DNA from 4 places in the Halomonas sp. AOP5-B2-8 genome. Region 2 is predicted to be linked to each of the others. Evidence: predicted binding sites of a transcription regulator. Region 2 holds the regulator's gene; each other region holds the start of a gene.
The links. Region 2 encodes LexA, which represses DNA repair genes until DNA is damaged. Its sites were predicted from a motif close to TACTGTNTANNTANACAGTA; they were not measured.

Region 1: the regulator LexA is predicted to act here: its motif matches at 1,870-1,889, upstream of ACT3RP_RS12835 (PA0069 family radical SAM protein).
Region 3: the regulator LexA is predicted to act here: its motif matches at 4,326-4,345, upstream of ACT3RP_RS00870 (LexA family protein).
Region 4: the regulator LexA is predicted to act here: its motif matches at 2,410-2,429, upstream of ruvA (Holliday junction branch migration protein RuvA).

The regions. Positions count from the first base shown of each region.
Region 1 is NZ_JBQSVS010000005.1:53,972-59,500, forward strand. Features, by position in the region: gene ACT3RP_RS12825 (DUF2797 domain-containing protein) at 1-422, shown strand, start outside; gene ACT3RP_RS12830 (winged helix-turn-helix domain-containing protein) at 432-731, opposite strand; gene ACT3RP_RS12835 (PA0069 family radical SAM protein) at 774-1,856, opposite strand; gene ACT3RP_RS12840 (SDR family oxidoreductase) at 2,027-2,758, shown strand; gene ACT3RP_RS12845 (MliC family protein) at 2,827-3,195, shown strand; gene ACT3RP_RS12850 (AzlD domain-containing protein) at 3,213-3,488, opposite strand; gene ACT3RP_RS12855 (AzlC family ABC transporter permease) at 3,524-4,186, opposite strand; gene ACT3RP_RS12860 (C4-dicarboxylate TRAP transporter substrate-binding protein) at 4,580-5,529, shown strand, end outside.
Region 2 is NZ_JBQSVS010000005.1:307,227-312,755, reverse strand. Features, by position in the region: gene ACT3RP_RS14105 (TetR/AcrR family transcriptional regulator) at 1-661, opposite strand, end outside; gene ACT3RP_RS14110 (L,D-transpeptidase) at 1-6, opposite strand, end outside; gene lexA (transcriptional repressor LexA) at 940-1,617, shown strand; gene purU (formyltetrahydrofolate deformylase) at 1,720-2,574, opposite strand; gene ACT3RP_RS14090 (ribonuclease J) at 2,844-4,427, shown strand; gene moaE (molybdopterin synthase catalytic subunit MoaE) at 4,468-4,929, opposite strand; gene moaC (cyclic pyranopterin monophosphate synthase MoaC) at 4,932-5,529, opposite strand, start outside.
Region 3 is NZ_JBQSVS010000001.1:199,406-204,934, forward strand. Features, by position in the region: gene ACT3RP_RS00850 (glycosyltransferase family protein) at 1-523, opposite strand, end outside; gene ACT3RP_RS00855 (HAD-IIB family hydrolase) at 545-1,459, opposite strand; gene ACT3RP_RS00860 (glycosyltransferase family 32 protein) at 1,960-2,772, shown strand; gene glyA (serine hydroxymethyltransferase) at 2,835-4,100, opposite strand; gene ACT3RP_RS00870 (LexA family protein) at 4,370-4,813, shown strand; gene ACT3RP_RS00875 (Y-family DNA polymerase) at 4,828-5,529, shown strand, end outside.
Region 4 is NZ_JBQSVS010000003.1:161,756-167,284, reverse strand. Features, by position in the region: gene aspS (aspartate--tRNA ligase) at 1-1,742, shown strand, start outside; gene ruvC (crossover junction endodeoxyribonuclease RuvC) at 1,838-2,386, shown strand; gene ruvA (Holliday junction branch migration protein RuvA) at 2,490-3,098, shown strand; gene ruvB (Holliday junction branch migration DNA helicase RuvB) at 3,181-4,218, shown strand; gene ybgC (tol-pal system-associated acyl-CoA thioesterase) at 4,215-4,628, shown strand; gene tolQ (protein TolQ) at 4,702-5,382, shown strand; gene tolR (protein TolR) at 5,394-5,529, shown strand, end outside.

The sequences.
Region 1 (5,529 bases), 250 kb from region 2:
ACCAAGGCGCGATTCAGGCGCTGCCTATTCTTGAAGTGGATACTCGCCAGCAGTCAGGGTTCGTCGAAATGCTGTTCAAAGAGCAGGTTTCAGACCGCACTAACTGGCGCGCTATGCTTAAAGGTGATATCGACGTAATGGATTTAAGCGCCGAGCGTGACCGTTTGCTTAGCCTGTTGTCTGATGGCTTGAGCCAGCTACGTGATACTCATGGCGTGGACGCTATTCGCACGTTAAACCAGCCAGCGCATCATTTTCACTACCCGGTTAGTGTTTTCCCACAAAAAGTTGCGTCGCATAACTTTGATAAGCAACCGCTGGTGGAAGGCGTGCTACAGGGGGTTAAAGGACAGTATTTGATACTCGATAGCGGCGTGATTAACCTGCGTAAATTCACGGGTTATGAGGTTCAAGTGAGTTAGGTTGCTACGCTAACCTGTATAGCCAAGCACTTGTTTTAGCCGCTCAGCATGCGTGGCTACCCAGCAGGGGTCAATCGCGCCCCAATCTCGAATCTGGTAACGGCCAATGTTATGGCGTTGGCCGTCATCTTTAGTAAAGACACACTCAATATCCAGTTCGGCAAGTGATGCTATCGTGTCCTGAGCAGTGCGTCGCGGCATGCCGGTGGCCTCTATTATGGCAGGTACACTGGCAATGCCCTGTTTGATCAAATGGGCCACGTATAAACGTCTATAAAAGCTTGATTTAGTTTTACTAAGGTCGGGCATGGGGCTTCCTTGGTAGCAAACGTATTGGCGTTGCTAGCTAGCTTAAATGAATAAATCCCCTTGCGCCCGTGGTGGACGAAAATCGCGCGTGTTTAAGCCCTGCTCCGTGCGATCCTGCAGCTTCCATTGGCGGCTGGCGCGAGCGAAGCGTTGCGCGATCAAATCTGCAAAGACGCCTTCACCGCGAAAGCGTTTACCGAACTGAGCGTCGTATATCTTCCCGCCCCGGCATTGGCGCATTAGGCTCATGACTTTAGCGGCCCGCTCTGGGTAGTGTGTTTCCAACCATGCTTCAAACAGCGGTGCGACTTCATAGGGCAGGCGCAGCAACATCCAGGCCGCGGTGCGTGCACCGGCGCGGCTGGCCGCTTCCAATAGTTTTTCGATTTCGTGATCAGTAAGCCCTGGTATCACCGGCGAAATCAACGTTCCCACTGGAATGCCCGCCGTATTCAGTTCACGTATCGCTCTCAAACGTGCCTGGGGCGACGCCGCACGTGGCTCTAAGGTGCGTTTTAAGTTGGCATCTAGGCTAGTTAAACTGACAAAAACACGTACTAAACGGTGCTCGGCCATCTCGGCCAATAGCTCTAAATCACGCAGCACTAAGGTGCTTTTAGTCACAATTGTGACGGGGTGGCGGCATGCTAATAGTAGTTCCAACAACCGGCGGGTGGTTTGTTGGGTAGCTTCTAAGGGTTGATAACAGTCTGTATTGCCAGAAAGATTAATTGGCCTGCACACATAGTTGGGGTGGCAAAGCTCCTCCGATAATTGCTCAACCAAACCGCTGCGGGCAATCAGCTTGGTTTCAAAATCTAACCCAGGCGATAGGTCCCAGTAGGCATGGGAAGGTCGTGCATAGCAGTAAACACAGCCATGCTCGCAGCCACGATAAGGGTTTAACGAGCGATCAAAGGGTAAGTCCGGCGATTTATTCCACGACAGCGCACTCTTGCTCACTTCTTCCCGCACTTCCGTGGCAATGGTCGTGGAGGTTTCCTCGCGCCACCAGCCGTCGTCGTCTGCAATGCTTTGGGTTGGCGCGAAGCGATTGTGCGGATCATACGTTGCGCCGCGGCCCTTGTAGGTAGTTGGCTGGAAAGGCTGGCCAAGAGATGCCATGCTTTCACCCCTTTAGTGATTTTATATACAGTAGTTGCGGAGTGAAAAGAAATCAATAGCCATCCAGTTGTTGAGCGAGTGATAAAGTGAACAAGGCGCTACCTAAGGCCCTATTACGACGTTAAGGTATTTGCAGGAACTGACTGTTAACGCGTTACTGAGGAAGCATTATGTCGAAAGTAGTCATCGTGACAGGAGGAAGCCGTGGTATTGGGGCAGCGACCTCATTACTGCTAGGCGCTAAAGGCTATGCGGTGTGCGTTAACTATCTTACTAACCAAGAGCGAGCACGTGAAGTGGTTGATTCCATTATACGTGGCGGGGGCAGGGCCTTTGCTTATCAAGCCGATGTCAGCAAGGAAGCCGATGTCATCCGCTTGTTTGATGCGGCAGAGGCTCACTTTGGCAGTGTGACCCACTTGGTTAACAATGCGGGTATTTTGTTTACGCAATCCAGGTTTGTTGATATTGACTTTGAACGCTTCAAACAGGTGATGGGTAGTAACGTGGACAGCTGTTTTCTGTGTTGCAGAGAAGCTATCCGACGCTTTGGGCAAGGCAGTGCGATCGTCAATGTCTCTTCGCGTGCCTCACAAACAGGCTCGCCCTTTGAGTACGTTGACTACGCCGTCTCGAAAGGAGGCATGGACACGCTGACTAAAGGCTTATCTTTAGAAGTTGCCGCCTTGGGTATTCGTGTCAACGCCGTTCGCCCTGGATCTATCTACACTGATATGCATGCCGATGGGGGCGAGCCAGGTCGTGTTGACCGTTTAGCACCGCAGATTCCTATGCAGCGTGGCGGTACCGCTGAGGAGGTGGCGAATAGCATCGCATGGTTGCTTTCGGAGGAAGCTTCTTATGTGACGGGATCATTTATTGATGTGGCGGGCGGGCGGTAACACTCCCGCACTGGCTACAGTATTATATAGTGTGGATTAGCCCGCATCTCAACAACCGGGAGGCTCATGTGAAAATCTTCGTTCCGCTAACGATTACTTCAATTTTGTTCATTTCGGGCTGTGCAAATTCAGCCCAAAATCAAGTTGATGCTCAAGCATCTGCCGCGACACTTCCAGAATCTATTATGCATAGCTATGAGTGCGAGAGCGGTGAAACGATAGCCGCCGCCTACCCCTCAGCAGACACGGCGAGAGTGCAGTACAAAGGCCGAAGCTACAGTATGCAAATTGCAGTTTCTGGCAGCGGTGCGCGTTATGTGAGTGACGATTTAGAGTGGTGGACAAAAGGCTCTGGCTCAGGGTCTGAGAGTATACTGCTCAGCCATCTGGCTGACGGCACTTCTGGTGACATTATCGAGCATTGTGCCGTGCCCTGAATCCGTCTAGCAATTCATTATGTTACAAACCACCAGCGCCAGCTTGCCGCACATATAATGCCAACGGCAATTGATGCTAAAGGACTTTTTAAGATAATAGCGACAGCACCTGCCATTAAAGCGGCAAACCGGGTTCCTCCGTCACCATGCACAATGATGGGGGTGATGATGGCAATAAGCACCGAGCTAGACATGGCATCAATAAACAGGCGAATGTTAGGGCTTAATGGTATACGGGCCATAATGAGGAGCCCCAAAATTCGAGACCCGTAGCCTATAGCTACCATCATCATGATGGCTAATAGCGATTGCCATAATGGTGATGAGCTCACAAAATACCCGCCTTATACCAGCGTTTGGGAAGTAATATGGCGACCATTCCTCCTGTCAGTGCGCCGACCAGTACATGTAGATAGGGCGGTAGCCACCAATAGGCTAGCAGCGCACTGAGGGCTGCTGCTAACCATGGAAGAATCATTACTAGCTTTGGGTTACCACCTATCACGATCACAAGCAGAAAACATAGCATGATCACGTCAAGACCAAAGCGTTCAGGTTGATGGATACCACCGCCAAATGCCAAGCCGATACCCGTACCTATTACCCAGGCAGTCCATAACGCGATACCTCCTCCTAGGAGAATGCCAATATTGCGCTCTCCGCGCTGATATTCGCCCAGTGCCATGGCCCAATTGGAATCCGTTAACATGAAAATGACGCCAAATTGCTGCAGTAGAGGTAATGGTTTGAGCCAAGGATAAAGCGATGCACTCATTAATAGGTGTCGGGTATGAATGGCCATGGTCGTCATTGCTAGGGCCAGAAGGGGCAGCGGCGTTGTCCATAGTTCAAGTGCCGCAAACTGTGAGGGAGCAGCAAATACAAACATGCTCATTAATATCGCTTCCCAATGAGTGATGCCTGCATGGATAGCTGCTACGCCGAAGGCTAGGCCAAAGGCCACCGTGAAAGTGGCCAAAGGCAGCATCATGAGAATACCTCGCCATGTACCCGCCATATCCAATTTTATTTTATTTTCTCTTTTATTCATAAGCTTACTAGGCATCTTTTGATAGTGAATAATAAAAACAAACAGTCGTGCTTGTTTTTATTATTCTTCGCGTTTAGATTTAACAGCACACATACACCGCTAGGCAATGTGTTATTAAAAATAATGAAATAATATAACACTAAAAAAAGCCGATTAATTCGGTCAGGAGACTGATATATGAACTTCAAGCGCAATGTAATAACACTGGCGGTAACAGCTTTAGCTTTACCTGTAACAGCTAGTTCTACTCAAGCTTCAACTTCATTTATTGCCAATTCGTTTTATGATCAACAACACCCTTTCTCTCGTTACGGCTATATCGAATGGGCAGAGATGGTTAAAGAACTGTCTAACGGGGAGCTTCAACCCGAGGTGTATACCGGGACTGTACTGCTAGCACCTCGTGCTAATTTGCAGGGCATTCAGGATAATATCGTTCAGGTGGCGCATCATGCTGCTATTTTTACTCCGTCTGAAATGCCAGTAGCGAATGCCGTTCAGGAGCTGGGCTTTAACTACGATGATCCGTTAGTCAGCATACTGGCCGTTACCGATTTCAGCCTTAACAACCCCATTCAACTAGCCGAATGGGAAGGCCTGAATATCGTTTATCTCGGCGCCTACAGCACCCCGCCTTATGTCATGTTCTGCCGCGAACCGGTTCGAAACCTTGAAGAATTACGCGGTAAACGGATCCGCACTGCGGGCTCAACGGTGTCTGCCTGGGTCGAACAAGCCGGCGGCACGCCTGTCAATGTTCCTTCGAGTGAAATGTATAGTGGCCTTGATCGAGGCTCGCTGGATTGTGCAACCAACGCGGCTAATGACTTGATTGATCGCTCCCTATGGGAAGTGGCTGAGCACACCACGCTGCTGCCCACCGGCATGTACTGGTCCGGCCCTCAGTGGGGCTTCAACGAAGATTTCTGGTCAAACCTTAATGACGAGCAGCGTGATGTGTTCAAAGAAGCTACCGCTCATGCAATGACGCGTATGGTTGTGCAGTATATTAATGCGTCAGAGGCAGCTATCGAAGAAGCGATCAAGCTTGGCAATAACATCTATGAGCCGGAAGAAGATCTAATGGCATCTGTGGTGGCTTTCCGTGATGAGGCATTGGCAAATGTTTACGATAAGGCCCGTGATCAATACGGTGTGGAAGATCCAGAAGCGCTAATTGATGATTTCCTCGCCACTTACGAAAAGTGGGAAAGTTTACTCAGCGACGTTGATCGTAATGATGAAGGGGCGCTTGCCGAGCTAGCTATGCAAGAAATTTATAA
Region 2 (5,529 bases):
TCGCATGGTGTCCTTCTTCTAAAGTTGGGGGTAGTGGCGCATTCATCGCAGCCACGACTACCGGGCGCAAGCGCCGGATTAAGTCCCGCACCGATACCTGCTCGTGGTAATCCTTTTCCGCAATATCACGCAGGGCATCAAGGCCTGACAGGGTGAAGATAACAGTGCCTAGCATGAAGTGTAGCCGCCAAAAGCGCTCTGCATCGGGCAGTTCAGGGGTTGCTTGGCGCACTAGCTCAGTGAAGCGCGTAAATACATCCCCATATTCTTGCTGTATATGTCGCCTTAAATGCCCTTGAGCCTGACTGTAGGCTAAGCCTAGCAGGCGCATAAAGACCTTCAAGCTATTACGCTCAGCGGGCACCGCAAGAACCGTCGTTGCCATAGTTTCAAGCAGCGTTTCCAGCGGTATCACCTGCCCATCATGCTGAGTCTCAAGCTCATCAAGCGCAGTGTGAAAACGCAGCGTAAAAGGATCCAGATAGCGGGAAAAAACAGCCTGAATTAAGGCTTTTTTGGAGCCAAAATGATAATTCACAGCAGCAAGATTGACGCGCGCCTTGCTAGTGATGTTGCGCAGCGAGGTTTCAGCAAAACCACGCTCTGCAAACAGCACTTCAGCGGTATCAAGTATACGGGTCACCGTATCAGATTGAGCCATGATGCTCTCCAGAGAAACAGGTGTTTAAAACATCGCAAAATACTATGCCATAACCTGGGTAGTCTCAACGCTTGATTTGTCACCACAATGCCTCGGCACTTATAAGGAAAAGCTGCATAAGAAAAAGCTTAGTTTCAAATCATTGAAGCTCCCAGAGCGGTAAATATTGGTATTGACAAGGCCATATACTGGACAGAGACACATACTGTATACTTAAACACTTACTGTTTAAGTTACCTTCATTTTATGACTGTCTATTCACAATTCTGGAGCTTGGTATGTCGCGTCCACTAACCGCTCGCCAACAGCACGTATTTGATTTTATTGTTAAAACCATGGGCGAATTTGGCTACCCTCCGACGCGCGCTGAGATCGCTAAAGCACTCGGCTTTCGCTCACCTAACGCCGCTGAGGAGCATCTACGCGCACTTGAACGCAAGGGTGTGATCCGCATCATTCGCAACACGTCACGCGGTATACGCTTGCCTAACCAAGAGCCTCAAGACGTATTGGACACATCTGTCAGTACGCTGTCTGCCACGATCGAGCCTGCTCAGGCGGGCCTGCCGGTCATTGGTGAAGTTGCCGCCGGCAGTCCTATTTTGGCTGCCGAGCATATCGACCGCTACTGCCCGCTACCTGCTGAGTACTTCACCCCCAAAGCGGATTACTTGCTGCGCGTACGTGGCTTATCCATGAAAGATATCGGTATTTTAGAGGGTGACCTGCTGGCCGTGCACCGTACTGAGCGTGTCCGCGACGGTCAGATAGTCGTTGCCCGCTTAGATGATGAAGTCACGGTTAAACGCTTTAAGCGCCAAGGCCATCAGGTCACGCTGTTCGCAGAGAACGCCGACTTTGCGCCGATTGAAATCGATCTACGTTCCCAGTCGCTCGATATAGAAGGCGTTGGCGTTGGCGTGATTCGCGGCGGCAATGGCCAGGCGTTAGGTTAAGCCAGGCATAACGTCATTTATCAATGCCTTCATCAGACCTAATAGAGGTGGTCGCAAAAGCGGCCACCTCATAGCGATAAAGTAGCCTTATTGATAAGCCGCTTAGCTAAATACCACCGTTTTATTGCCATGGATCAACACGCGGTCTTCTAAGTGCCAGCGTAAACCGCGTGCCAGTACCGCTTTCTCAACATCACGCCCAAAGCGCACTAAATCAGTAGGCGTATGGCAGTGGCTGACACGGTGGATATCCTGCTCAATAATGGGGCCTGCATCAAGCTCCTCGGTGACATAATGGCAGGTAGCGCCAATCAGCTTAACGCCCCGCAGGTAGGCCTGGTGATAAGGTTTTGCTCCCGCAAATGAGGGCAAAAAGCTGTGGTGAATATTGATCACTTTGCCTGAATAACGCGCGCACAGTTCGGGCGGTAGGATTTGCATATAGCGTGCGAGTACGATGCAGTCCGCCTGCGCGCTATCGATTTCAGCCTGTACCTTCGCAAATGATGCCTGTTTATCGTCAGGGTCTACCGGCACGTGGTGGTAAGGAATTCCGTACCACTGCGTCAGCGAACGCAAGTCGTCATGATTGGAAATAACGCCGACAATATCGCAATCCAACTCCCCCGACTGCCAGCGATAAAGAAGGTCTACTAAGCAGTGCGATTCTCGCGACACCATCAGCACTACGCGCCGACGCTTTTGAGTATCAACCAATGCCCATTGCATGCTGAATTCGCGGGCTACCGGTTCAAAGGCGGCACGCAGCGCTTCTACCGAGATGCCTACTGAGTCTGCCAAGATTTCATAACGCATAAAAAAGCGGCCGGTCTCTAGGTCCGAATGCTGGCTGGCTTCAGTAATCGACCCGCCTTGCTGAGCAATAAAGCTCGACACGCGTGCAACAATACCCACCCGATCAGGGCAAGAAACAACTAAACGATAATAATGCGACATGTGGGCTACTCTTGACCTATTTCAAACATCACTAATGAAAAACTAACCGGATAAACCGGCTTAACAAACCATCACCTTGGCATGTTAACGACGCTGCATAGTGTATCGGAAGGACAACGATGATTGTTAGCCGCCCCTGCCTTCCCGTATAGTTAAGTCACTACTTTTTAGGCTTTTCATAACTGATGCATTCTTCACGCGTTCAAATTCGTCCCCGTCGTCGTCCACCGCTGCGCATATTGCCGCTGGGGGGATGTGGTGAGATCGGAATGAATCTAACGCTATACGGCTATGACAATCACTGGATTGCCGTTGATTGCGGCATGATGATTCGCCAGGATCTTCCTAACTCACCGCTTCAAGTACCCAACGTAGATACGCCGAAGGCGCTGGGGATCGTACCCAAAGCACTGTTTATCACCCATGGTCATGAAGACCACATTGGCGCAGTCGCTTGGCTCTGGCCCATGTGGAACTGCCCTATTTATGCCACGCCGCTGGCAGCAGGGCTACTCAGATTAAAATTCGCCGAACATCAGCTTAGCAGTGCGGCAATACACGTCATTGAGCCTGGCGAAGCTCTAGAAAGCGGCCCATTCACTCTACGTTATTTGCTTTTAACGCATTCCATTCCCGAAAGCTGTGCCCTGATGATGCTGGCCGGTGGCTACCGCGTTTTACATACCGGCGACTGGAAACTTGATCCCGAGCCGCTGATTGGCACGCCCATCAGTGCCGCTCAATTTAAAGCACTTGCCCCCATCGATTTAGTCGTCGGCGACTCAACCAACGCCCCTATGCCCGGTCACTCAGGCAGCGAGGGGGACGTCGCTCGGGCGTTAGCAAAAACGCTCAGCCGCTGCGAAGGCCGCGTCGTGGTCTCGTGCTTTGCAAGCAACTTGGCCCGCGTGCTGGCTATAGGCCGCGCCGCACACCAGTGTGGCCGGCGTATCAGCTTAATGGGCCGCTCGATGGAGCGCATGGTCAGCGTAGCGCGCGGGCTGGGATACATGGATGACTTACCGCCCCTGGTGCCCAATCACGACTTGGGCTACCTGCCGCCCGATGAAGTCGTCATTATTGCGACAGGCAGCCAAGGTGAGTCCCGGGCAGCGCTGCAGAGGCTGGCTCAGGGCCGCCACCCTTCTGTCGACTTACAGCCCGGCGATAACGTTATTTTTTCGGCCAAGGTCATACCCGGTAACGAGCGCCCTATTGATCAGCTTAAAAAGCGCTTAACCCAGCTGGGTGTACGTATTTACGACGAGGTGAATCACCCTGAGCTGCATGCGACCGGCCACCCTGCTCAAGAAGAGTTAATTAAGCTCTACCAGTGGCTGAAGCCTAAACACTTGATGCCTGTTCACGGCGAAGCAAGACACCAGCAGGCGCATCAGACAATCGCTGAGCAGTTGGGTATTAGCGCACCGCTAACGCCGGTCAACGGTGATTTATTACGCTTTGACAACTACGGCCTTCACTGTGAAGCACACCATGTGCAGCCACCCTGCATTGTTAATCAGAACAGCGTTGTTCCACACCCCGGATTAGATGCGGCCATTTCCACGGCTCGACGCGGTAGCCTATATTTAGCACTGCCCGTGACCATTAGCGATCACGGCTGGGCGCGTATTGGCCGCTTAATGCTAGATGCAACGAATGCCTGCCCGCTGGATGAAGACAGCTTTATTGACTGGCTTGATGAGCAGCTTGATGAGATTGCCGCCGACACGCTCGCAGATCTGCGACAGGCGCTGCAGCCACGCTTGATTCATTGGCTGGCAGATCATATGCAGCACATGCCTGACGTGCACCTGCAAATTACCGCGGCTGAAATGCAAGAGACGTCCTAGCAGACCAGCGTTCTTAATCGTTAGATTTTTTTCTGGGTAGCTAGATGTTTTTCCAACGCGCCACATCCTGTTGATCAGAGTGACGCTCTGCGACCCAATACTCGCCCTGTGCGGAATGCTCTTTCTTCCAGAAAGGAGCCTGAGTTTTTAGATAGTCCATAATAAAATCACAGGCTTCGAATGCTTCACGGCGATGAGCGCTGGCTACAAGCACCCGCACAATTGCATCGCCTGGCTGCATATGTCCTACGCGATGAATAATGCGCACAGCGTTTAGCGCCCAGCGCTGCCCGGCCTGCTCACCGATCGCCTCGAGCGTTCGCTCAGTCATGCCAGGATAGTGCTCAAGTGTTAAACCGGTGACATCGGGCGTTTCATTGAAATCACGCACCAGGCCCGTGAAGCTCACCACCGCACCAATATCGGTGCGCTCTGATAATACCTCATCATATGCGTAGGCCATCGAGAAAGGCGCTGCTTGAATGGCAACCTTAATATCCACGCTTAGCCCCCCGTGACCGGCGGAAAAAATGCCACTTCATCGTTATCGGTCACCAACGCATCATCATTCGCCATCACTTGATTGATCGCGCATAGGGTACGCTGATCGGCCAATAGGTTGTATCGCGAATCGCGTGCAGCCAGTGTCGCTTTTAATCCGCGAATATCACGGCTGGAAAGTGTATCCAGCCCCACGAAGGTCTCGCTCTCGCCGACGCGCTCGCGTAGCTCGGCTAAAAACTTAACGCATACGCACGGCGAAGGACAGCGCTCACTCACGCTGACTTCACCTGCAGAGCCCTCGCCGGTGACAATGGGTGCCTGCTCGCTTAAACGCTGGTAATTACCGCGTTGTCCGCCCTGCTTGCTATCGAGCTGAATGGCATCGATACGCATATTTTTATCGACCGCTTTGCACATATCGTAAAGGGTCAAACAGGCGACGGAGACAGCTGTCAGCGCCTCCATTTCAACTCCTGTACGGCCATTTAAGCGACACAACGATGTGACGTGAACACAAGATTGTGCCACATCAATTTCAAACTCAACCGATACCTTAGAGAGCGCTAAAGCATGGCAGAGAGGTATTAGCTCATGGGTT
Region 3 (5,529 bases), on a different contig from region 2:
AACGATAGTTAAAATTCGGATGAGCGACCGGATACATTAAACGCGCCAGCAAACTCCGCTCGTAGGTCAAAATATCGCAATCGTGTAGCCCGACCACCGATGACCGCCCAGACGCCAATACATAGCCTGCGCAGTACCACACATTGCGCCCTTTGCCTGGTTCTAACGCACCCAACCCATGCTCTTCTAGCTCCGCATCCAAGGCACGTAATCGTGGGCCATCATTCCACAAAATACGCGTATGTTGAGGCAGGCGAGAGAAAAACTCCTTGGCATGTAAAAACTGCTCACGATCAGCCCGATCCAGGCCGATTACAATCTCATTGAGATAAGGCACTTTCACTAACTCATCAACAATCGCCGACAATGCGGTTCCTTCCAATTCCGAAAATAACGAAGGCAGGATTAATCCCATTGGGCGTCGACGTGAAAATTGGCATAGCTCCTGCTCTAACGCCTCTACTGGGCGTCGAGTGAGGTTGTGAAAATCAGTAATAATGCCGTTTTGATGAAAGTCGCTCATATGTTTGCCTTCCTGAGTAGGTTAAATAACGGCATCACATGTTGTTGCCGCGACTAAACGGCGTTCGTCTCGCCCCCAAAAATGGGCCACCCCCTCAGCCCAGCCAGCCGGCCCTGCTGCTTGCGTGCGATATAACGACAGGCTATTGGGCTCAACGATCAAATCATGACAGCCACGAATAACCACAGCTTGATCGACGGCTTCCAGCATCGTGACATCGTTGGGCCCGTCCCCCAGGCCAAGTGAAAGCGGCGTACGCCCTCTTAAGGTGGTAAACCGCCTAATTAACCACTCCACCGCGCTACCTTTATCGGCAGTGCGTCCCATGACATGCCAAAAACGTCCGCCTTGAGTCAACGCCAATCCATCGCCTTCCAAGGCAGCGCGGAAGGTATCCAAGGCAGCCGCATTGTCTTGCCATAACAGTGGCTCGCTGCCTTCTCGCTGACGTGCATCCCGGGCACGCGCTTCGTCAAGCCCGGTGAGTTTCACTACCTCTAAGACGCTCATCTCACTCATACGCGTAAAGCGGCATTTTAGCCGTTCTCGCCACACCTTGAGACGAGCACGAATAAAGCCAATATCGATCCCCGGATGCTTGATCACCACACCGTCGCGCCCACTGCCCGGGCGATCTAAACGTGCATGACACCAGCCAGGCGGCAGGCCAATGACCGCGCCATTTTCAGCAATAAAAGGCGTTGCGGTAAGACCCAGCGCTTCGCGTAAAGGGATTAGCTCGGCACGGGTTTTACTGGTGACGGGGATTACCGGCACTCCCATCTGTTTTAATCGGGCAAGCCACGGCGCAGCGGGACTGAAGTCATAGCTATGGTGGTCTAATAGCGAGCCATCTAAGTCGGTGACGACTAAGCGAGGCTGCAAAGCAGGATCTATGGAAAAGATTGGCGCCGAGAGACGATTGGCTTCAAGCATGGCACTACCTCGTTTCAGTCTTAACGCACAGTTAAGACGTCGTGTCTGGATTACCAAGCTTATAAGGCAAATAATGCGCCAAAAACGATAAATGCTGGTTTCGCAGTGAGTTACATATCACTTGTGTAGTGGCATTGCGCTCAAGCCAATGGCAGCACCAAAAAGCAGCGTTGATAGCGCACCCAAAAGGCGCATAAAACAATCGGCGCACGCTGCTGTCTTCCAACGGCTGTGTGGCTGATGCACAGTGGTGCTAATACCCTGTCCGCTGCGTGTAGGCTAAACCTTTCTAAAGTGATGCATTAAAGCAAAATGCGCGCTAGCATACTCATCGAAGAAATGACCGCAGAGTGAGCCCTTTCCCACCAGGCGCTAGCCAACGGCCAGCGTAATTGGTGATTTCAGGCCTTTGATCTAAATAGCACGCTCGCAGCGTGTTAGAGGGCAAAGGGGGCTGGTAAAGCCATCTATCCCAATCGTCAAATATGTAAAGGTTTCCTATGGGTCGTCAACGACAGACTGTTAAGCAACATATTATTGTTATTGCTAGCCGCGTCATCAAACTGACCGCCAATATCACCAAAGTGCTTTGCTATCCTTTCCACGCCGCCTTTCCTAACAAGCGCTTTACCCTGCCAGCCTATGCGCCACCGTTGCTTCAGCCCTCCGCCAAGAAAGTGGCAATCCCGCGGATTATTTGGCAGACCAACTTCACGGACAAAGTGACGCTGCCTGTCTATCTAAACTATTTATTTAATCGCCTGATGGCCCCACGTTTTGAATATCGTTTTATGGTGACGGAAGCAAGGCACCTATTTATTGCGGATCACTATGACAGTGAAATCACTCAAAACTATTTGAAATTACAGATAGGTGCTGCACAGGCTGATTTCTGGCGGCTGCTGGTGCTACAAGAATATGGCGGCGTTTATTTAGATATCGATGCCCATGCTATTTGGCCGTTAAGCGATACGTTAGCCAGGAATACGGAGGAGCTGTACGTCGTCACGCGGCGCGGGGATTTCAGTAATTACTTTATTGCCAGCAAGCCTCAAAACCCGAATCTCGAAAAATTAATCAATCAGGTTAATAACAATATTAAAGACAATCAGCTCACTAACGTATTTGAGCTAACCGGGCCAGGCGTGTTCAATCAATTGCTAAACATACAAGAGGTGCCCACGGTTTCTTACCGCCATGCCTGCAATCAAGGCAGCTTTACTAACGAGCACTTTCAGTACATCGATAAAGCAGCGGGAAAGTGGACCAAAGAGCAACAAAAAGTGAGTATTGTCCGCCAAGAAGAACCATAAGTATCTAAGCAAAAGGCCCTGAATTAACAGGGCCTCTTTTCACATATGCACTAACGTGACGTTTACTTATAAACAGGCAGTCGCGCGCAAACCCCAGCTACTTTGTCCAACACCTGCGCTTCAATAGCGCTGGTGTCTTCGCCGTTGGCTAATACATCCAGAATGTCGCAGATCCAACCGGCCAACGTGCTGCACTCTTGCTCACCGAAACCGCGTGTGGTCACCGCAGGCGTACCAATACGCAAACCTGAGGTTACAAACGGGCTTTGCGGGTCGTTAGGTACGGCATTTTTATTAACGGTAATGTGGGCGCGGCCCAAAGCGGCGTCCGCGTCTTTACCGGTAACGCCTTGCTTGATCAGCGACAGCAGAAATAAGTGGTCTTCGGTGCCGCCAGAAACGATATCGTAGCCGCGGTCAATGAATACGCTGGCCATTGCCTGAGCATTTTTGACCACCTGCTGTTGATACGTTTTGAACGCAGGCTCCATGGCTTCTTTGAAGCAGATCGCTTTTGCCGCAATCACGTGCATCAAAGGACCGCCCTGGCCACCCGGGAATACCGCTGACTGCAGCTTTTTCTCAATATCAGCGTCGTTTTCCGCCGAGAGAATCACACCGCTGCGCGGGCCACGTAGCGTTTTATGGGTGGTAGACGTCACGACGTGGGCATGAGGCAAAGGGCTTGGATAGACACCCGCCGCGACAAGACCTGCCACGTGGGCCATATCCACCAACAGGTAAGCGCCCACTTCATCGGCGATTTCGCGGAACTTGGCCCAATCAACGATCTGAGAATACGCGGAAAAACCGGCGATGATCATCTTCGGCTTGTGCTCGCGAGCAAGCGCGGCCACTTGATCGTAGTCGATCAAGCCCTGCTCATTCAAACCGTACTGAATGGCATTGAAGTGCCTGCCCGAAAAGCTTGGCTTGGCACCGTGGGTCAGGTGGCCGCCTGCATCCAAGCTCATCCCTAGAATGGTATCGCCAGGCTTAACGAGCGCTAAAAAGACGGCGCTATTGGCCTGGGAGCCAGAATGCGGCTGAACGTTGACATAGGTTGCGCCAAACAGTTCTTTGGCGTAATCAATGGCCAGAGTTTCAGCAATATCGACGAATTCACAGCCACCGTAGTAGCGCTTACCGGGATAGCCTTCGGCGTATTTATTGGTTAGCTGACTACCTTGTGCTTCCAGTACGCGGGGGCTGGCGTAGTTTTCAGAAGCAATCAGCTCGATGTGGGCTTCTTGGCGGGCTACTTCTTTCTGCATGGCATCAAAAAGCACATCATCAAATCCGGCAATTGTCATATCGCGGCTGAACATCGGCAGGCACCTCGTAACGAGAAAGAGTCATCATGGAAGAAGCGAGGGCGCTATCATAACGCAGCCTGACACGACTTTCATCGCATCCGCATCAGGTTGTTAATGCACAGCATTCATCTTTAAGGCTTGGTAGCAGTATTTGTGAGATACCGCTTTAGCTCGCGAATCTTTAGGTTGCTATCCACCTCATCCCTGCTGACTTGCATTTTCGTCGCCAAGACCGAATACTGTATGTCCATACATGCACCATATCAGCCAGGGTGTCGACAATGCCGGGTCAGCACACTCCACTTACCCCCGCCTTGCCGTTAATATCGCAGCCGCAGCCTTATCTCACGCTGACAGGCCGAGCGGGGTTTAGCGGTTTTCCTTCGCCTGCGCAGGATTACGAGCCACGCACGCTAGACCTCAATACACGATTGATAAAAAATCCTACCGAGACGTTTTATATCACTGCCGCAGGCGACAGCATGGAGGGCTGGGGTATTTTTGACAGCGATTTACTGATTGTCGACCGCGGCGTAAAACCTCGCTTAGGACATATATTGGTGGCGATGTTTGACGGCGAAGTATTGATTAAACGTTACGCGCTCTATCAAGGCACACCGCACCTTTGCTCTGCCCATCCGCACTACCCGCCCCTGCCGCTTGAAGGCACCGACTGCCAGCTATGGGGCGTGGTGCGCGCCGTCGTGCATGAATATTTGCGATGAAATGAGGGCTTAAGATGATTGGCTTGGTCGATGCCAATAATTTCTATGTCAGCTGCGAGCGTATCTTTCAACCTAAGCTTGAAGGCAGGCCTGTCGGTGTTATGTCGAATAACGATGGGTGCATTATCGCCCGCTCAGCCGAGCTTAAAGCGCTGGATATTCCCATGGGGACGCCGGCGTTTAAACTTGAAGAGCTGCGTCAGCGTGGCGACATCCACCTATTGTCGTCTAACTACGAACTTTACGGCGATATGTCGGCACGGCTGACCCAGCTACTGCGCAATGCCTGCCCGGACGTTGCCCCCTACTCAATCGATGAAATGTTCGTCTATTTAGAAGGTTTCACCACAGAGCAGTGTGAGGCTCTAGGGCGGAAGCTGCGTCAGCGCATTCGGCGTCATTTAGGCCTGCCGGTGTGCGTTGGGCTGGCCCCCACGCACACACTCGCCAAGCTGGCTAACCACGTTGCCAAGCAAGACCCTTACTACCAAGGCGTTTGCCTACTTGGTGGGCAGGATCACACGACAGAGGCGCTGCTCAAACGCACACCGGCAAGCCGCGTGTGGGGCGTCGGGCATCGGCTGGCCGAGCGCTTAGCCATTGGCGGCGTGAGGACCGCCTGGGAATTAAGAGAAAGCGATGAAAAACAGCTGCGTAAGCGTTTCTCAGTAGTGCTCGCGCGCACGGCGCTTGAGCTACGCGGCACGCCATGCTTA
Region 4 (5,529 bases), on a different contig from region 2:
TGGATCAAACGGTTACGGTATGCGGATGGGTTCATCGCCGCCGTGACCACGGTGGAGTAATTTTCCTCGACATGCGCGACCGCGATGGTATCGCTCAGATCGTGGTCGACCCCGATACCGCCGATGCGTTCGCTCATGCGGACCGCGCTCGCAGCGAGTACGTCCTGCGCATTACAGGCCGTGTGCGGTTGCGTCCAGAAGGCACCCAAAATGCCAACATGCCGACGGGCATGATTGAAGTGTTAGCAAAAGATGTTGAAGTGCTCAACGCGGCAATTACGCCGCCTTTCATGCTTGATGAGCATGGGAAAGTGGGCGAAGAAGTGCGTTTAAAGTATCGCTATATCGATCTGCGTCGCCCTGACATGATTGAAAAACTGCGTCTGCGTTCACGTATTTCTCACAACGTTCGTGCCTACCTTGAAGGTCAGGGGTTTTTAGATATCGAAACCCCTGTGCTGACACGCGCCACACCAGAAGGGGCGCGTGACTATCTAGTGCCTAGCCGTACGCATGCCGGTAGCTTCTTTGCGTTGCCGCAGTCGCCTCAGCTGTTTAAGCAACTTTTGATGGTGGCCGGCTTTGATCGCTACTATCAAATTGCCAAATGTTTCCGTGATGAAGATTTACGTGCCGATCGTCAGCCTGAATTTACCCAGATTGATATTGAGGCATCGTTTGTAGATGAGAACGATATCATGGGGATTACTGAAACCATGATTCGCCAGCTGTTCCAAGAAGTGTTAAGCGCTGAGCTTCCTGAGTTCCCGCGGATGACGTGGCAGGAAGCGATGGATCGCTTTGGCTCTGATAAGCCAGACTTGCGCATCCCGCTTGAACTGACTGACGTTGATGACCTAATGCAGCAGGTCGATTTTAAAGTCTTTTCTGGTCCGGCCAGTGCCGATGATGGCCGCGTAGCGGCGCTCAAAGTGCCCGGCGGTGCTAAGCTCTCGCGTAAAGAGATTGATGAGTACACCAAGTTTGTTGGCATTTACGGTGCTAAGGGCTTGGCATGGATTAAGGTCAACGAGCGCGCTAAAGGGCTTGAGGGTCTGCAGTCACCGATCGTCAAGTTTATGGAAAATATCGTTGAAGAGCTGCTTGATCGCGTAGGCGCAGAAGATGGCGATATTATTTTCTTCGGTGCAGATAAAGCGCGTATCGTCAACGAAGCCATTGGCGCGCTGCGTGTCAAGCTGGGCGCTGACCTGGAGCTTTACACCCAGGAATGGGCGCCGCTTTGGGTTGTCGACTTCCCCATGTTTGAGGCCGATGACAGCGGTCGTTTAAGTCCGCTGCACCATCCGTTTACGGCACCTTCGTGCACACCTGAGGAGCTCAAGGCTGATCCAGCTAAAGCGCTTTCTCGGGCTTATGACATGGTGCTTAATGGTACCGAGCTCGGTGGCGGCTCTATTCGTATTCATGACCAAGCCATGCAGAGCACCGTATTTGATATTCTTGGCATTGGTGAGGAAGAGGCCCAGGAGAAATTCGGCTTCTTGCTGGATGCGCTTCAATACGGCGCGCCCCCGCATGGTGGCTTAGCGTTCGGTCTGGACCGTTTGGTGATGCTGATGGTCGGTGCTAAGACTATTCGTGAAGTGATTGCTTTCCCGAAAACCCAAAGCGCGGCCTGCTTAATGACCAATGCGCCGGGTGAAGTCAGCCCAGAGCAGCTAAAAGACCTTCACATCCGCCTACGTCAAAAAGTTAAGGCGGAAACAGTCGCAGAATAAAGCGCCTGTACCGTTGACCAGCACCGACGCTACGGCGTCGGTGTTTTTGTATGCTGCTCTGATAGTTAGGCCTAATCCACTCGAGTAACGGTGTTATGGATGAGAGAAAGCCTGCTGTACCCATACGCATACTGGGCATTGATCCTGGCTCCCGCGTGACGGGTTACGGCGTTATTGATGTGATTGGCGTCAAGCCTTGCTACGTAGCGAGCGGCTGTATCCGCACCGCTGACGGCGCTTTAGAGCAACGCTTGGCACAAATTTATGCAGGACTCAGCGAAGTCGTCGGTTTGCACAAGCCTTCTCAAGTAGCTATTGAGCGTGTTTTTATGGCTAAAAATCCGGATTCAGCACTTAAACTGGGCCAAGCAAGAGGAGCCGCATTAGTCTGTATGGCAAATCACGGGTTAAGTCTTGCCGAGTATGCCGCACGACAAATCAAACAGTCGGTGACGGGCCAGGGTGGTGCGGATAAAGCTCAAGTGCAACATATGGTGACGGCTATTTTGCAGCTCTCGGCCACTCCGCAAGCAGATGCCGCCGATGCGCTTGCCATTGCGTTAACCCATGCCTACAGCGCACCGGGGCTTACTGGCACGGTGACGCGGGGTCGCAGCCGCTCTGCAGGGCGCTGGCGTCTTTAAATCGACAATATGTAAAGTCTTACTACTGGTCATCTGTACATAGTCACTTTATAGTAAACGGCTGTTTTTACTCTATCGTTTTCACCCGAGCGCGAGCGACTTTATGATTGGACGTCTGAGTGGCCAGTTACTGGCAAAGCAACCGCCTTGGATCGTGATCGACGTTCATGGCGTAGGTTACGAGCTAGAAACGTCAATGAACACGTTGGTAGCATTACCTGCAGTCGGGGAAAGCGTTTCGTTATTCACACATCTAACCATTCGTGACGACGCTCACCTGCTATACGGTTTTGGAAGAGAGCATGAGCGTGCTCTGTTTCGAGCACTGATAAAGGTCAACGGCGTGGGGCCTAAACTGGCGTTAGCGATTTTGTCGGGCATGGACGAAGATGCCTTTATGCGCTGTGTCCGAGACGATGACAGTAAGGCGCTAACCAAGCTGCCAGGCGTGGGGAAAAAAACCGCCGAGCGGCTGATCATCGAAATGCGCGATCGCTTTCCAGAGTGGGAAGATGGTAGCAATGCATTACTGCCTCTTGAGGCTACCAATGGCCGGGGCTCTGCACGAGACAACCTCGCCGATGCGGAGGCCGCATTGGTAAGTTTGGGGTATAAACTCACCGAAGCATCAAAAATGTTGGCGGACATAGACTCTAATCAGTCGACGGAGGCGCTTATTAAAGCCGCGCTGACGCAACGTATGAATGGCTAGCCGTACAGGCTGAGCATAGACCGTTGTTGAATTTACGATTAAAAAAACGCACTTAAAAAATGCACTTGAAAAAAGAGCACTTATGTTAGAACACGATCGGCTGATCGCCGCTGAGCCTGAGCAAGGTGAGGTGCGCATTGATTACGCAATTCGCCCCAAGCGGCTGGATGAGTATATTGGCCAGCCCCGCGTTCGCGAACAGCTGGAAATCTTCATCGGCGCCGCTCGGTTACGTGAAGAGAGCCTAGATCATACGCTGGTGTTCGGGCCGCCGGGGTTAGGTAAAACCACGCTGGCTCATATTATCGCCGCTGAGATGGGGGTGGGCATGAAGTCTACCTCCGGGCCAGTGCTTGAGCGTGCCGGCGACTTAGCCGCTATGCTGACCAATCTAGAGCCTGGCGACGTGCTTTTTATCGATGAAATTCACCGCCTTTCTCCCGTCGTCGAAGAAGTCTTATATCCCGCCATGGAAGATTTTCAGCTGGATATCATGATTGGTGAAGGCCCCGCTGCGCGTTCCATAAAGCTAGACCTTCCTCGTTTCACGTTGGTCGGCGCCACCACCCGTGCAGGATTATTAACCTCACCACTACGCGATCGGTTTGGCATTGTTCAGCGTCTTGAATTTTACAATCTGGAAGAGCTTACCGAAATTGTTTCGCGCTCAGCGCGCCTACTCGGCGTAGAAACCAGCCACGAAGGAGCTATTGAAGTGGCGCGTCGTTCACGAGGAACGCCTCGTATAGCGAATCGCCTATTGCGCCGTGTGCGCGATTACGCCGAAATGAAGGGCAACGGTGTGGTTGATGTAGCAATCGCAGACGCAGCACTCAATATGCTCAATGTAGATCATCATGGGCTAGATCATATGGACCGGCGGCTCTTACTGGCTATGATCGATAAATTCGATGGCGGCCCGGTGGGTATTGATTCATTAGCCGCAGCGATTAGCGAGGAGCGAGACACCATAGAAGATGTGATTGAGCCTTATCTTATTCAGCAAGGTTTAATCATGCGTACACCTCGTGGGCGCGTCGTCACACGTCAGGCTTGGCTACACTTTGAGCGCGTTCCTCACGAACAGGCGTCCGACATGGAAGGGGAGCGACGCCCGTGAGTGTCTCTACCGCCGCTAGTTATCGCCTGCCGCTACGTGTTTATATGGAAGATACGGATGCAGGCGGCATTGTTTACTACGTTAATTATCTGAAGTTTATGGAGCGTGCGCGCAGTGAATGGTTACGCGAACTAGGCCTTAATCAGCAAACGCTGCTAGACGAAGGTACACAGCTAGTGGTATACCGCTTGGCCTGTGATTATGCAAAGCCTGCCTGTTTGGACGATGCGTTGGAAATTAGTGCACGGGTAACTAACGTCGGGCGCTGTCGGATGGCCTTCGAGCAGCAAGTTTGGCGCGCTGAGGAACTCCTATGCACTGCCACAGTCGAGATAGCATGCTTGAGTAAAGAGCGTTTACGGCCAAAAGCTTGGCCACCCGCGCTTAAGATTTTGATACAGGCCTCTTAACCAAGAGGCCATTCACTGCGTCGGAAATACCGACCCTAATAGATTGATGAGGGCACCTGTGAACGATAACACCATGTCCATTCCCCACCTGATAATGAATGCCAGTACCGTCGTACAGCTGGTAATGCTGCTACTTGTGGTGGCGTCAATCCTCTCTTGGGTGGTGATTTTTCAGCGCAGCATAGCGCTGCGCCGTGCCAAGCAAGAATACAACCAATTTGAAGAGTCTTTTTGGTCCGGTGTCGACTTGAATGAGCTCTATCGAGAGATTCCAGTTGATGACCCTCGACACGGGGCTGAACACGTTTTCCAAGCTGGGTTTCGTGAATTCAACCGGCTAATGCCTAAAACGAGTGACGCTAGCACCGTGTTAGAGGGTGTACAGCGTAGTATGCGCGTGGCGTGGTCACGGGAAGAGGATCGCTTAACGCAGCACTTGGTCTTTCTAGCCACTGTTGCTTCTGCAAGCCCTTATATCGGTCTGTTCGGGACGGTCTGGGGTATCATGGGGTCATTTCAGGCACTGTCGTTGACCCAGCAGGCAACCTTGTCAACGGTTGCGCCATGGATTGCGGAAGCGCTGATTGCAACGGCGATGGGCCTGTTTGCCGCTATTCCAGCGGTTATTTTCTATAACCGTCTCTCTAATGACGCTTCTCGGCTGCTCGGCAAATATGAAGATTTTGCGGAAGAGTTTCACGCTATCTTGCACCGTAATCTGCAGGGTCGTGACAGCAAACCGAGCGCAAGTTAAGGGAGACGGCTATGCAAGGACCATTTAATCGTAGCGGTAAAAGCAAGCCGATGGGGGAAATTAACGTCGTCCCCTTTATCGACGTTATGCTGGTACTGCTGGTGATTTTCATGATCACTGCGCCTATGTTGACTCAGGGCGTGCAAG